DNA from 2 places in the Rhizobium sp. BT-226 genome. Region 2 is predicted to be linked to the other one. Evidence: predicted binding sites of a transcription regulator. Region 2 holds the regulator's gene; the other holds the start of a gene.
The links. Region 2 encodes PhoB, which activates phosphate uptake and scavenging genes when phosphate is short. Its sites were predicted from a motif close to TGTCATNNANCTGTCAT; they were not measured.

Region 1 (5,232 bases), on a different contig from region 2:
CGTTTCCTTCTCCTCGGAAGAGGCGCATGAACTCGGCCTCAAGCTCGGCGATACGGTGACCGTCAACGTGCTCGGCCGCAACATCACGGCAAAGATCGCCAATCTACGGCGCGTCCAATGGGAATCGCTGTCGATTAATTTCGTCATGGTCTTCTCGCCGAATACCTTCCGCGGCGCCCCGCATGCGTGGCTGGCGACGCTGACAGATCCTTCTTCGACACCGGCCGAAGATGCAGCGATCCTGAAATCCGTCACCAACACCTATCCGACGATCACCAGTGTGCGCGTCAAGGACGCGATCGATATCGTCAACCAGCTGGTCGCACAGCTTGCGACCGCGATCCGCGCCGCAGCCTCCGTCGCCCTCATCGCCTCGATTCTCGTCCTTGCCGGCGCGCTTGCCGCCGGAAACCGGGCGCGCACTCACGATGCGGTGGTGCTGAAGACGCTCGGCGCCACGCGCGCCATGCTGATCCGCGCCTTCAGCTACGAATATCTGATCCTCGGGCTTGCGACCGCAATCTTCGCGTTGATCGCCGGTAGCGTCGCCGCCTGGTTCATCGTCGCCCGCATCATGCGTCTGCCGTCGACCTTTCTGCCCGACGTGGCGGGACTGACGCTTGTGACCGCGCTGGTACTCACCGTCGGCATTGGCCTGATCGGCACCTGGCGCATCCTCGGACAGAAGGCAGCCCCCGTCTTGCGCGAGCTTTGACCGGGCAGCGGCACCCAAACCCTTCACCTTACGGCGATTTAACCGACAGAGCCTTTGCAAGCCTCTTGTTTGCAAAGGGCGAAAGCCTCATATTATCCGCAGGCATGCTGGAGCTCCGCAGCGGCGCCCGGGTCGAAAACCCCGACACCGTATCTCCATCGGAGCTTGTAAGAGGAAACTATGGCTGATCTTCGTAACTATCAAAGCCGCGCTCAGACCGGCGAGATGATTGATCAAGGCCTGCGCGCTTATATGCTCAAGGTCTACAACCTGATGGCGCTGGGTCTGGCGATCACCGGTGTGGCCGCATATCTGTCGTTCCAATTCGCCTTCGCCAATGGTGAGCTGACCGCTTTCGGTCAGGCGATCTATGTGAGCCCGCTGAAGTGGGTGGTCATTCTGGCGCCGCTGGCTCTGGTGTTCTTCCTGAGCTTCCGGATCCATAGCATGACGGTGGCCGCCGCCCAGACGACCTTTGCGGTCTACGCGGCGCTCGTTGGCCTGTCGCTCTCGTCGATCTTCCTGATCTACACCGGCCAGAGCGTCGTTCAGACCTTCTTCGTCACCGCCGCCTCCTTTGGCGCGCTGTCGCTTTACGGCTACACGACGAAGCGTGATCTGTCGGCGATGGGCTCGTTCCTGATCATGGGTCTCTTCGGCCTGATCATCGCTTCGCTGGTCAACATCTTCCTGGCCTCGTCCGCCGTGCAGTTCGCGATCTCGGTACTCGGCGTGCTGATCTTCGCAGGCCTCACCGCCTACGATACGCAGCGGATCAAGGAATTGTATCTGGAAGCCGATGACGTCGCCGTCGCCGGCCGCAAGGCGATCATGGGCGCGCTGACGCTCTATCTCGACTTCATCAACCTCTTCATGTTCCTCCTGCAGTTCATGGGCAACCGTAAATAAGCAGGGCAGACTGAGATGGAAAAGGCGGCTTCGGCCGCCTTTTTTGTTGCGCGGGCTTTCACGGAATGGTTTTAGAAAGCCCTTGCCGCCCTTATGGATATACTGCCGAATGTCCTTCCTCCTGCGCGATGCTTCGAACGCCGATATTCCCGCCATTGCCGATATCTATCGCGAATCCGTCCTGAACGGCGTCGCGAGCTATGAGATCGTCCCGCCCTCCGAGGCCGAGATGGCACTGCGTTTTTCGGCGATCGTCGGCCAGCAATATCCCTATATTGCCGCAACCGATGCGGATGGAACTCTGCTCGGCTATGCCTATGCCTCAGCCTTTCGCACGCGCCCTGCCTATCGCTGGCTGGTCGAGGATTCGATCTATCTGGCGCCGCAAGCCCGCGGCCGCGGCATCGGCAAGGCGCTGCTCGCCGAACTGATCATCCGCTGCACCACCCTCGGCTTCCGTCAGATGGCGGCCGTCATCGGCGGCGCCAGCCCCGCATCGATCGCGCTTCATCGCACGGCCGGCTTCGAGGAGGTCGGTCTGATGAGGGGCACCGGCTACAAGCACGGCCGCTGGCTGGATACGATGTTCATGCAGCGCGCGCTCGGCGAAGGCATTTGCACCGATCCGGACCCCTCCGTCTATCCCGGCACGCTGTAATCCGGCTTACTTGTCGACGAGCTTCAGGGCCTTGTCGAACACCTTCAGCACCTGGTTCAGCTCGTGACCGCGCTTCAGGATCGTACCGTTGGTGTTGATGACGGAATAGGCACCCTGCTTGGCGGCGAGCTTCGGGTTTTTCTCGATGCGGAAGAGCGGCATTTCGCCGGAACGCTTGAAAACGGAAAAGACCGCCCTGTCCTTCAAGTGATCGATAGCGTAGTCGCGCCATTCACCATCACCGACCATCCGGCCGTAGATCCAGAGGATCGCGTCCAGTTCGCGCCGGTGAAAGGTCACCGGAAGCGGGTCCTTGCTTTGCTTGTATTCCTTGAGATCGACGACGACTGAGGAACTATGGTCGACGGAACGGCTTTCGCCGTGTCGCAAATCCGGCTGATCTGTCATCAGTCTCACAAGGCCTCCGCGTGTGACAGGAGGGTGACAGTTTGCCCGAGCCGCCGCAAATTGCAAGAGTACCAGCCGTCACATTCGGCCGCACCTGATAGCGCTACCGCTTTCTCCGCAGCGCCGCATTTCAGTCAAAACAGCGCCTCATTTGCAGGAGAATTATGAATCCCCGGTTTGGCGCCAGCGCGCCAAAGGGCCCGGCGGAGCGTATCGACCTTAACCCCAGCCCCGAATACGCTCAGCCGGGCCGCCCGGTTCTTCATCCGTACCGGATGAAATTTCAGATATTTTTGCCAGCCATGACCACGGTCGCGCCAAGGATCGCGGCCGGGTCGCCGTCTGCGGTCGCCGATTGCAGCAGGATGGCGCAGCCCTCGAGCTGCGGCCGCTGCAGGACGCTGGCCGGCAGCGTCAGACTGGTTGCCTTGCCGTCCCACATGCCGACGGTTTCGACATTGGTGACGCTGTGCAGATAGGAGAGCTTCTGGCCGCTGTTCTCGCCTTTTTCGACGTCGATCGTCTTTTCCTTATCGAAATAGACCATCACGACATTGGCTTTGCCCTGTCCCGCGCCGATCTTGATCTCCAGCTCGTCGCCGCGCATCGCGGCGCTGATCGGAACGGTCAGCCCATTGCCTTCGCTGCTATAGGTGTCGATCTTGGTGTTGATGCCATTCAGATCGGCGCCGGCCAAATGGTCGCGTCCGTTGACGATGGCTTGCGGCGTGTAGACGTTGCTGCGGCCCATCGTCTTGGCATAGCCATACTGTCGCTCGGTATTTTCCTTGGAGCTCAGCGTATCGGCCCAGCCGAGATAGTTCCAGTAATCAACATGATAGGCGAGCGCGATGACATCGCCCTGGTTCACCAGCTTGCGAAAAGCGGCATCAGCGGGAGGACAGGAGGAGCAGCCCTGCGACGTGAAGAGTTCGACGACACCTTTCGGCGTGCCGTCTTCGGCCTGCAGCGGGCCCGACAGAACAACGCCGGCGATTAGCGGAAGCATAAAACGGGGGGACATTCACCTGCACCTCTTTTTCAGCGCCGACGGCATGTTTGAACCGGCGGCCCTGACATATGAACGTACGAATAATCCTTCCGGGTCCAAACGAAAAGTCACGAACGGGTGAGACGCAGCTCGACCGGAACTTGCGTAAAACAAATCATCGTGAGCCCGTCCAAATACTATCGTCGCACCAAAGAAAAGCCGCCGGGAGATTGCTCTCCGGCGGCCATTATCATGGGAGTCTCTTAAAAATCAGGCAGCTAGGTCGCGCAGAACCGTCTGCAGGATACCGCCATTGTTGAGGTAGATCACCTCGTCGAGCGTATCGACGCGCGACAGCAGCGGAACCTCCTTCACGGTGCCGTCGCCATAGGTGATCCTGGCGATCTTCTTCTCGCGCGGCTTGATCTTTTCCAGACCTTCGATGGTGACGAGTTCGTCGCCCTTGAGGCCGAGGCTCTGCCAGGTCGTGCCCTCTTCGAAGACGAAGGGGATGATGCCCATGCCGACCAAGTTCGAACGATGGATGCGCTCGAAGGACTGAGCGATCACTGCCTTGACGCCGAGCAGGTTGGTGCCCTTGGCAGCCCAGTCGCGTGAGGAGCCGTTGCCGTATTCGACACCGGCGAAGATGACGAGCGGCACGCCTTCCTGCTTATACTGCATTGCGGCGTCGTAGATCGAGGTCTCTTCCTTCGACGGGTAGTGGATGGTGTAGCCACCTTCCTTGCCGTTCGGGCCGAGCATGTGGTTGCGGATGCGGATATTGGCGAAGGTGCCGCGCATCATCACTTCATGGTTGCCGCGGCGCGTGCCGTACTGGTTGAAGTCGGCAACGGCGACGTCATGGCCGATGAGGTAGGCGCCGGCCGGCGATGCGGCCTTGATCGAACCGGCAGGTGAGATGTGGTCGGTGGTGATCTTGTCGCCGAACAGGCCGAGAACGCGGGCACCCTTGATGTCGGAGACACCGGTGCCCTTCTTGCCCATGCCGACGAAGTAGGGCGGGTTCTGAACATAGGTCGAATTGTCGTCCCAGGCATAGGTCTGGCCCGGCGGAACCTGAACGGCCTGCCAGTTGACGTCGCCCTTGAAGACATCGGCGTACTTGGATTCGTAGAGCTCGCGGGTCACGTATTTCAGGATGAATTCCTGGACTTCCTTAGAGGTCGGCCAGATGTCCTTGAGATAGACCGGGTTGCCGCTCTCATCCTCGCCGATCGACTCCTTGGTCAGATCCTTTTGCACCGTGCCGGCAAGCGCATAAGCAACGACGAGCGGCGGAGACGCCAGGTAGTTCGCCTGCACGTCAGGCGAGATGCGGCCTTCGAAGTTGCGGTTGCCGGAGAGAACGCCGGAAACGATAAGGCCCTTGTCGTTGATCGTCTTCGAGATCGGCGCCGGCAGCGGACCGGAATTGCCGATGCAGGTGGTGCAGCCGAAGCCGACCAGGTTGAAGCCGAGCTTGTCGAGGTCGGCCTGCAGGCCCGACTTGGCGAGATATTCGCCGACGACTTGGCTTCCCGGTGCGAG
Region 2 (5,232 bases):
CGCCGAGCAGATGGGCGGCGCGGATCGCCTGCAGCAGTTCAGCCGAGGGAACGGCGGCCTTGATGCCGAGCAAAAGGCCCTCGCCTCTGATATCCTCGATCACATCGGGATAACGATCCTTCAGCGAGGCGAGGCCCTGGCGGAAGACCAGTGCGACGTCGCGCACCTGCTGAAGGAAGCCATCGGCGAGGATGATGTCGAGCACGGCGCTGCCGACGGCCATGGCAAGCGGATTGCCGCCATAGGTCGAGCCATGCGTGCCGGCCTTCATGCCGGAGGCGGCCTCGGCGGTGGCAAGGCAGGCGCCGAGCGGGAAACCGCCGCCGATGCCCTTGGCGACAGCCATGATGTCGGGGGTCACGCCCGACCATTCATGGGCGAAGAGCCTGCCGGTGCGGCCGACGCCGGTCTGGACCTCGTCGAGGATCAACAGCAGGCCGTTGTCGTCGCAGAGCTGGCGAAGCGCCTTCATGAATTCAGGGGTGGCAGGGCGGACGCCGCCCTCGCCCTGTACCGGCTCGATGAGGATGGCGGCCGTGGCCTCAGTGATCGCGGCGCGGACCGCTTCGATATCGCCGAAAGCCACCTGATCGAAACCCGGCGCCTTGGGGCCGAAACCTTCGAGATATTTCTCCTGGCCGCCGGCGGCGATCGTCGCCAGCGTCCGTCCGTGGAAGGCGCCTTCAAAGGTGATGATATGGAAGCGCTCGGGATGGCCCTTGGAAAACTGATAGCGGCGTGCCGTCTTGATCGCGCACTCGAGCGCCTCGGCGCCTGAATTGGTGAAGAACACCTTATCGGCGAAGGTGGCGTCCGTCAGCCGTTTTGCCAGGCGCTCCTGACCGGGGATCTCATAGATGTTCGACAGGTGCCAGACCTTGTCGGCCTGCTCCTTCAGCGCGCCGACCACATGCGGATTGCTGTGGCCGACGGAGGTGACGGCGACGCCGGCGCCGAAATCGAGATATCGCTCGCCGGTTTCGGTGATCAGCCATACGCCCTCGCCTCGCTCGAACCGCAGCGGGGCACGAGAATAGGTGTCATAAAGCGGCGTGGCTTCAGCCATTGCGCGATCTCCATCAAAGTTGCCGGGCAATGACTCCGGCTAAGGAAACCAGGCCCGAAAAATTAAAAATGCCGCCTTGCGGCGGCCACTGGCACTATTTCCTTTTCGCGCTGCAATGTCAACAAAACTGCGCCCTTAGCCTATGCAGCAAGGGTGTACAGCGGCATTCTCAGTCTTCAACAGGCATTATTGCAGAAATGACACGCAGAGGCAGCAAGTTGGGGAAAACTACGAATTCGATTCATCCGGATTCATGCGACTCTTGTCACGGAGTCAGCCTCACACTAGGTTAAAGATCAATTACTAGACTGCATGCGGCGGAACTAGTCACCAAAATTGATCAAGCGTTTCTTGTTTCGGAGCTCCCGGGACAACGGTGAGGGATTCTGCCATCACCAACGCAAAAGGTGGAGACAGGGCATGAACTGGACAGACGAGCGGGTCGAGAAACTCAAGAAGCTTTGGGCCGAAGGACTGAGCGCCAGCCAGATCGCTGCGCAACTCGGCGGGGTCAGCAGAAACGCGGTCATCGGCAAAGTGCACCGGCTAAGCCTTCCGGGCCGCGCCAAGGCCGGCGGCACCAACACCGCGGCGCGAACGCCGAAACGCAATACATCGGCGCCGCGCGCGCCGAACTACGCCTCCCGGATCACCACCCGCACCGTTACCCGCCAGCAGGGCGCGACGATGCTGAAGGAAGAGATCGAGATCGAAACGATCGAGGAAATGGAATACGTGCCGAGAGGCAATGTGGTGGTGCCGATTTCGCGCCGCCTCGGCCTGACGGAACTGACCGAGCGCACCTGCAAGTGGCCGGTCGGCGATCCGCTGAAGGACGACTTCCACTTCTGCGGCTGCGAGTCCCCCGACAATTCGCCCTATTGCAGCTATCACCAGAAGCTTGCCTACCAGCCGGTCAACGAACGCCGCCGGGCGGCAGCGCGGGCAAGCTGAACGCGGGCAGCCATCGTCAGTATGTAGAAACGGGCCGAGTGGCCCGTTTTTTAATGCGCGGATGGAAGCTCAGGCTTCCCTCCGTCATGCTCGGCCTTGTGCCGAGCATCTGATCACCTCAACTACTTGAGGGAAAACCGTTTATTTTCAGATGCTTAATTTGGCGTGCGCAGATCCTCGGCACAAGGCCGAGGATGACGTCGCGGGCTTTGCCAGGGCTTTGTCAGCAGGCTCAGATGGAAGCCCTCAGGCTTCCATCGAATAACCGGCGCCGCGGACGGTGCGGATAACGTCCTGCATGTTGGAAAAATTCAGCGCCTTGCGCAGGCGGCCGACATGGACGTCGACGGTGCGCTCGTCGACATAGATATCGTGGCCCCAGACGCCGTCGAGAAGCTGCGAGCGGGAGAAGACCCGGCCCGGCGACGACATCAGGAATTCCAGCAGGCGGAATTCGGTGGGGCCAAGGCGGACTTCGCGGGTCTTGCGATGGACGCGATGGGTCTCGCGGTCGAGCTCGATGTCACCGCATTTCAGCACCGTCGACAACACTTCGGGACGGGCACGCCGCAGCATTGCCTTGACGCGGGCAACGAGCTCGGGGGTCGAGAAGGGCTTGACGACATAATCGTCGGCGCCCGTCGACAATCCGCGGACGCGCTCGCTTTCCTCGCCGCGCGCCGTCAGCATGATGATCGGCAGGCGCTCGGTTTCCGGCCGCATACGCAGGCGCCGGCAGAGCTCGATGCCGGAGACGCCCGGCAGCATCCAATCGAGGATGAGAAGATCGGGCGTGCGCTCCTGAAGCCTCATTTCGGCTTCGTCACCACGAAGGATGGTATCGACCTCGAAGCCTTCCGCTTCGAGATTATAGCGAAGAAGCACGCTGAGGGCTTCCTCGTCTTCAACAACTGCAACTCTCGGGATCATGCGTCTCGATCTCCTCGCGCATGATCCTTAAACCAGGGTGATTTAAGCAATGCATCCTGCGCAAATTCAGAAATTGGCTGCGACCTCTTTGCGCGCCCGGACGGGCGCGCACGCAATTGACTGGTGTGGGCGTTATTCGGTGACCGCGCCGACGGTGTTGGCGCTGTCGTCCTTCGGACGATCGCCTTCCGGCTGCGCGCCTGTCGCCATGTAAAAAATCGTCTCGGCGATGTTGGTGGCATGGTCGCCGATGCGCTCGATATTCTTGGCGCAGAAGAGAAGATGCGTGCAGCTGGTGATGTTGCGCGGATCTTCCATCATGTAGGTCAGGAGTTCGCGGAACAGCGATGTGTACATCGCGTCGATCTCGTTGTCGCGTTCACGGATCGCATTCGCCTTGTCGGCTGAACGATTGGTGTAGACGTCGAGCACTTCCTTGAGCTGGACGAGCGCCAGTTCGGACAGATGCTCGAGGCCGCGAGCGAGCTTGCGGGGAACGCCGGTGCTTTGGACGGCGATGACGCGCTTGGCAGTGTTCTTGCCGAGGTCGCCGACGCGTTCGAGATCGGCGGCGATACGGATCGAACCCATGATTTCACGCAGGTCCGAGGCCATCGGCTGACGGCGGGCGATCGTGACGATCGCCTTATCGCCGATTTCGCGTTCGGCGTGATCGAGGATCACATCGTCAGAGATGACCTTCTGCGCCAGCGCGGTATCGCCGTTGACCAGCGCCCGCACAGATTCGCCGACCATCTGCTCGGCCAGGCCGCCCATTTCGGAAATCCGCCTGGACAGGAACTTCAAATCATCATCATAGGCAGAAAAAATATGTGTCGATGCCATGGGCTTTATCCTCGAATAACGGGAAGGCTTGGTGTCGCCAAAATCAGCCGAAGCGACCCATGATGTAGTCCTGGGTGCGCGGATCGTCGGGATTGGTGAACATCTTGTCGGTGTCGTTCTCCTCGACGAGATTGCCGAGGTGGAACATGGCGGTGCGCTGCGAGACGCGCGCGGCCTGCTGCATGGAGTGGGTGACGATGACGATCGTGTAGTTCTCGCGCAGCTCGTGGATCAGTTCCTCGACCTTGGCGGTGGCGATCGGGTCGAGCGCCGAGCAGGGTTCGTCCATCAGGATGACTTCCGGGCTGACGGCGACGGCGCGCGCAATGCAGAGGCGCTGCTGCTGACCGCCCGACAGGCCGGTGCCGGATTCATGCACGCGGTCCTTGACCTCGTTCCAGAGGCCGGCGCGCTGCAGGCTGGTCTCGACGATCTGGTCGAGATCGGCCTTCGACTTGGCAAGACCATGGATGCGCGGGCCGTAGGAGACGTTTTCATAGATCGTCTTCGGGAACGGATTCGGCTTCTGGAAGACCATGCCGACGCGGGCGCGAAGTTCGACGACGTCGATATCGGGATCATAGACATCGTCGGTGTCCAGCGTGATCTTGCCGGTGACGCGGCAGCCGTCGATCGTGTCGTTCATGCGGTTGAGGCACCGCAGGAAGGTCGACTTGCCGCAGCCGGACGGGCCGATCAGGGCGGTTACGGTGTTTTCGCGAACGTTCAGGTTCACATCGAAAAGCGCGCGCTTCTCGCCGTAGTAAACCGAGACATCCTGGCCGATCATCTTATACGGGACGTTGCTCATCTTCTGATCCAGCGCCTTCTCAACTGCAGCTTCCGTCAACATGTTCATGATCTTGTAACTCCGTTTACCAGCGGCGCTCGAAGCGACGACGCAAGAGGATGGCGCCCATGTTCATGACGATCAGGAACAGGAGCAGGACGATGATGGCACCCGAAGTACGCTCAACGAAGGCACGTTCGGCCTCGTTGGCCCACATATAGACCTGTACGGGCAGAGCCGTCGAGGGATCGAGCGGTGTCGTCGGCGCATTGGCGACGAAGGCGACCATGCCGATCAAGAGCAGCGGCGCGGTTTCGCCGAGCGCGTGCGCCAGGCCGATGATCGTGCCGGTCAGGATGCCGGGCATGGCGAGCGGCAGCACATGGTGGAACACCATCTGCATTTTCGAAGCGCCGAGGCCGAGCGCTGCGGCGCGGATCGACGGCGGCACGGCGCGCAGTGCCGCACGCGTCGCGATGATGATCGTCGGCAGGGTCATCAGCGTCAGCACCAGGCCGCCGACCAGCGAAGCCGAGCGCGGCAGGCCGATGAAGTTGATGAAGACGGAAAGACCGAGCAGACCGTAGACGATGGAAGGGACCGCGGCGAGGTTGTTGATGTTGACCTCGATCAGGTCCGTCAGCTT

Region 1: OIU37_RS25915 (DUF2794 domain-containing protein) is a predicted target of PhoB. The motif match lies at 2,713-2,729, and genes of this name have one in related genera.

The regions. Positions count from the first base shown of each region.
Region 1 is NZ_JAOYTI010000004.1:292,748-297,979, reverse strand. It holds gene OIU37_RS25930 (ABC transporter permease) at 1-715, shown strand, start outside; gene OIU37_RS25925 (Bax inhibitor-1/YccA family protein) at 896-1,624, shown strand; gene OIU37_RS25920 (GNAT family N-acetyltransferase) at 1,734-2,282, shown strand; gene OIU37_RS25915 (DUF2794 domain-containing protein) at 2,289-2,690, opposite strand; gene OIU37_RS25910 (thioredoxin family protein) at 2,974-3,714, opposite strand; gene acnA (aconitate hydratase AcnA) at 3,952-5,232, opposite strand, start outside.
Region 2 is NZ_JAOYTI010000002.1:1,277,454-1,282,685, forward strand. It holds gene OIU37_RS16525 (aspartate aminotransferase family protein) at 1-1,066, opposite strand, end outside; gene OIU37_RS16530 (GcrA family cell cycle regulator) at 1,487-2,020, shown strand; gene phoB (phosphate regulon transcriptional regulator PhoB) at 2,267-2,950, opposite strand; gene phoU (phosphate signaling complex protein PhoU) at 3,083-3,796, opposite strand; gene pstB (phosphate ABC transporter ATP-binding protein PstB) at 3,840-4,655, opposite strand; gene pstA (phosphate ABC transporter permease PstA) at 4,672-5,232, opposite strand, start outside.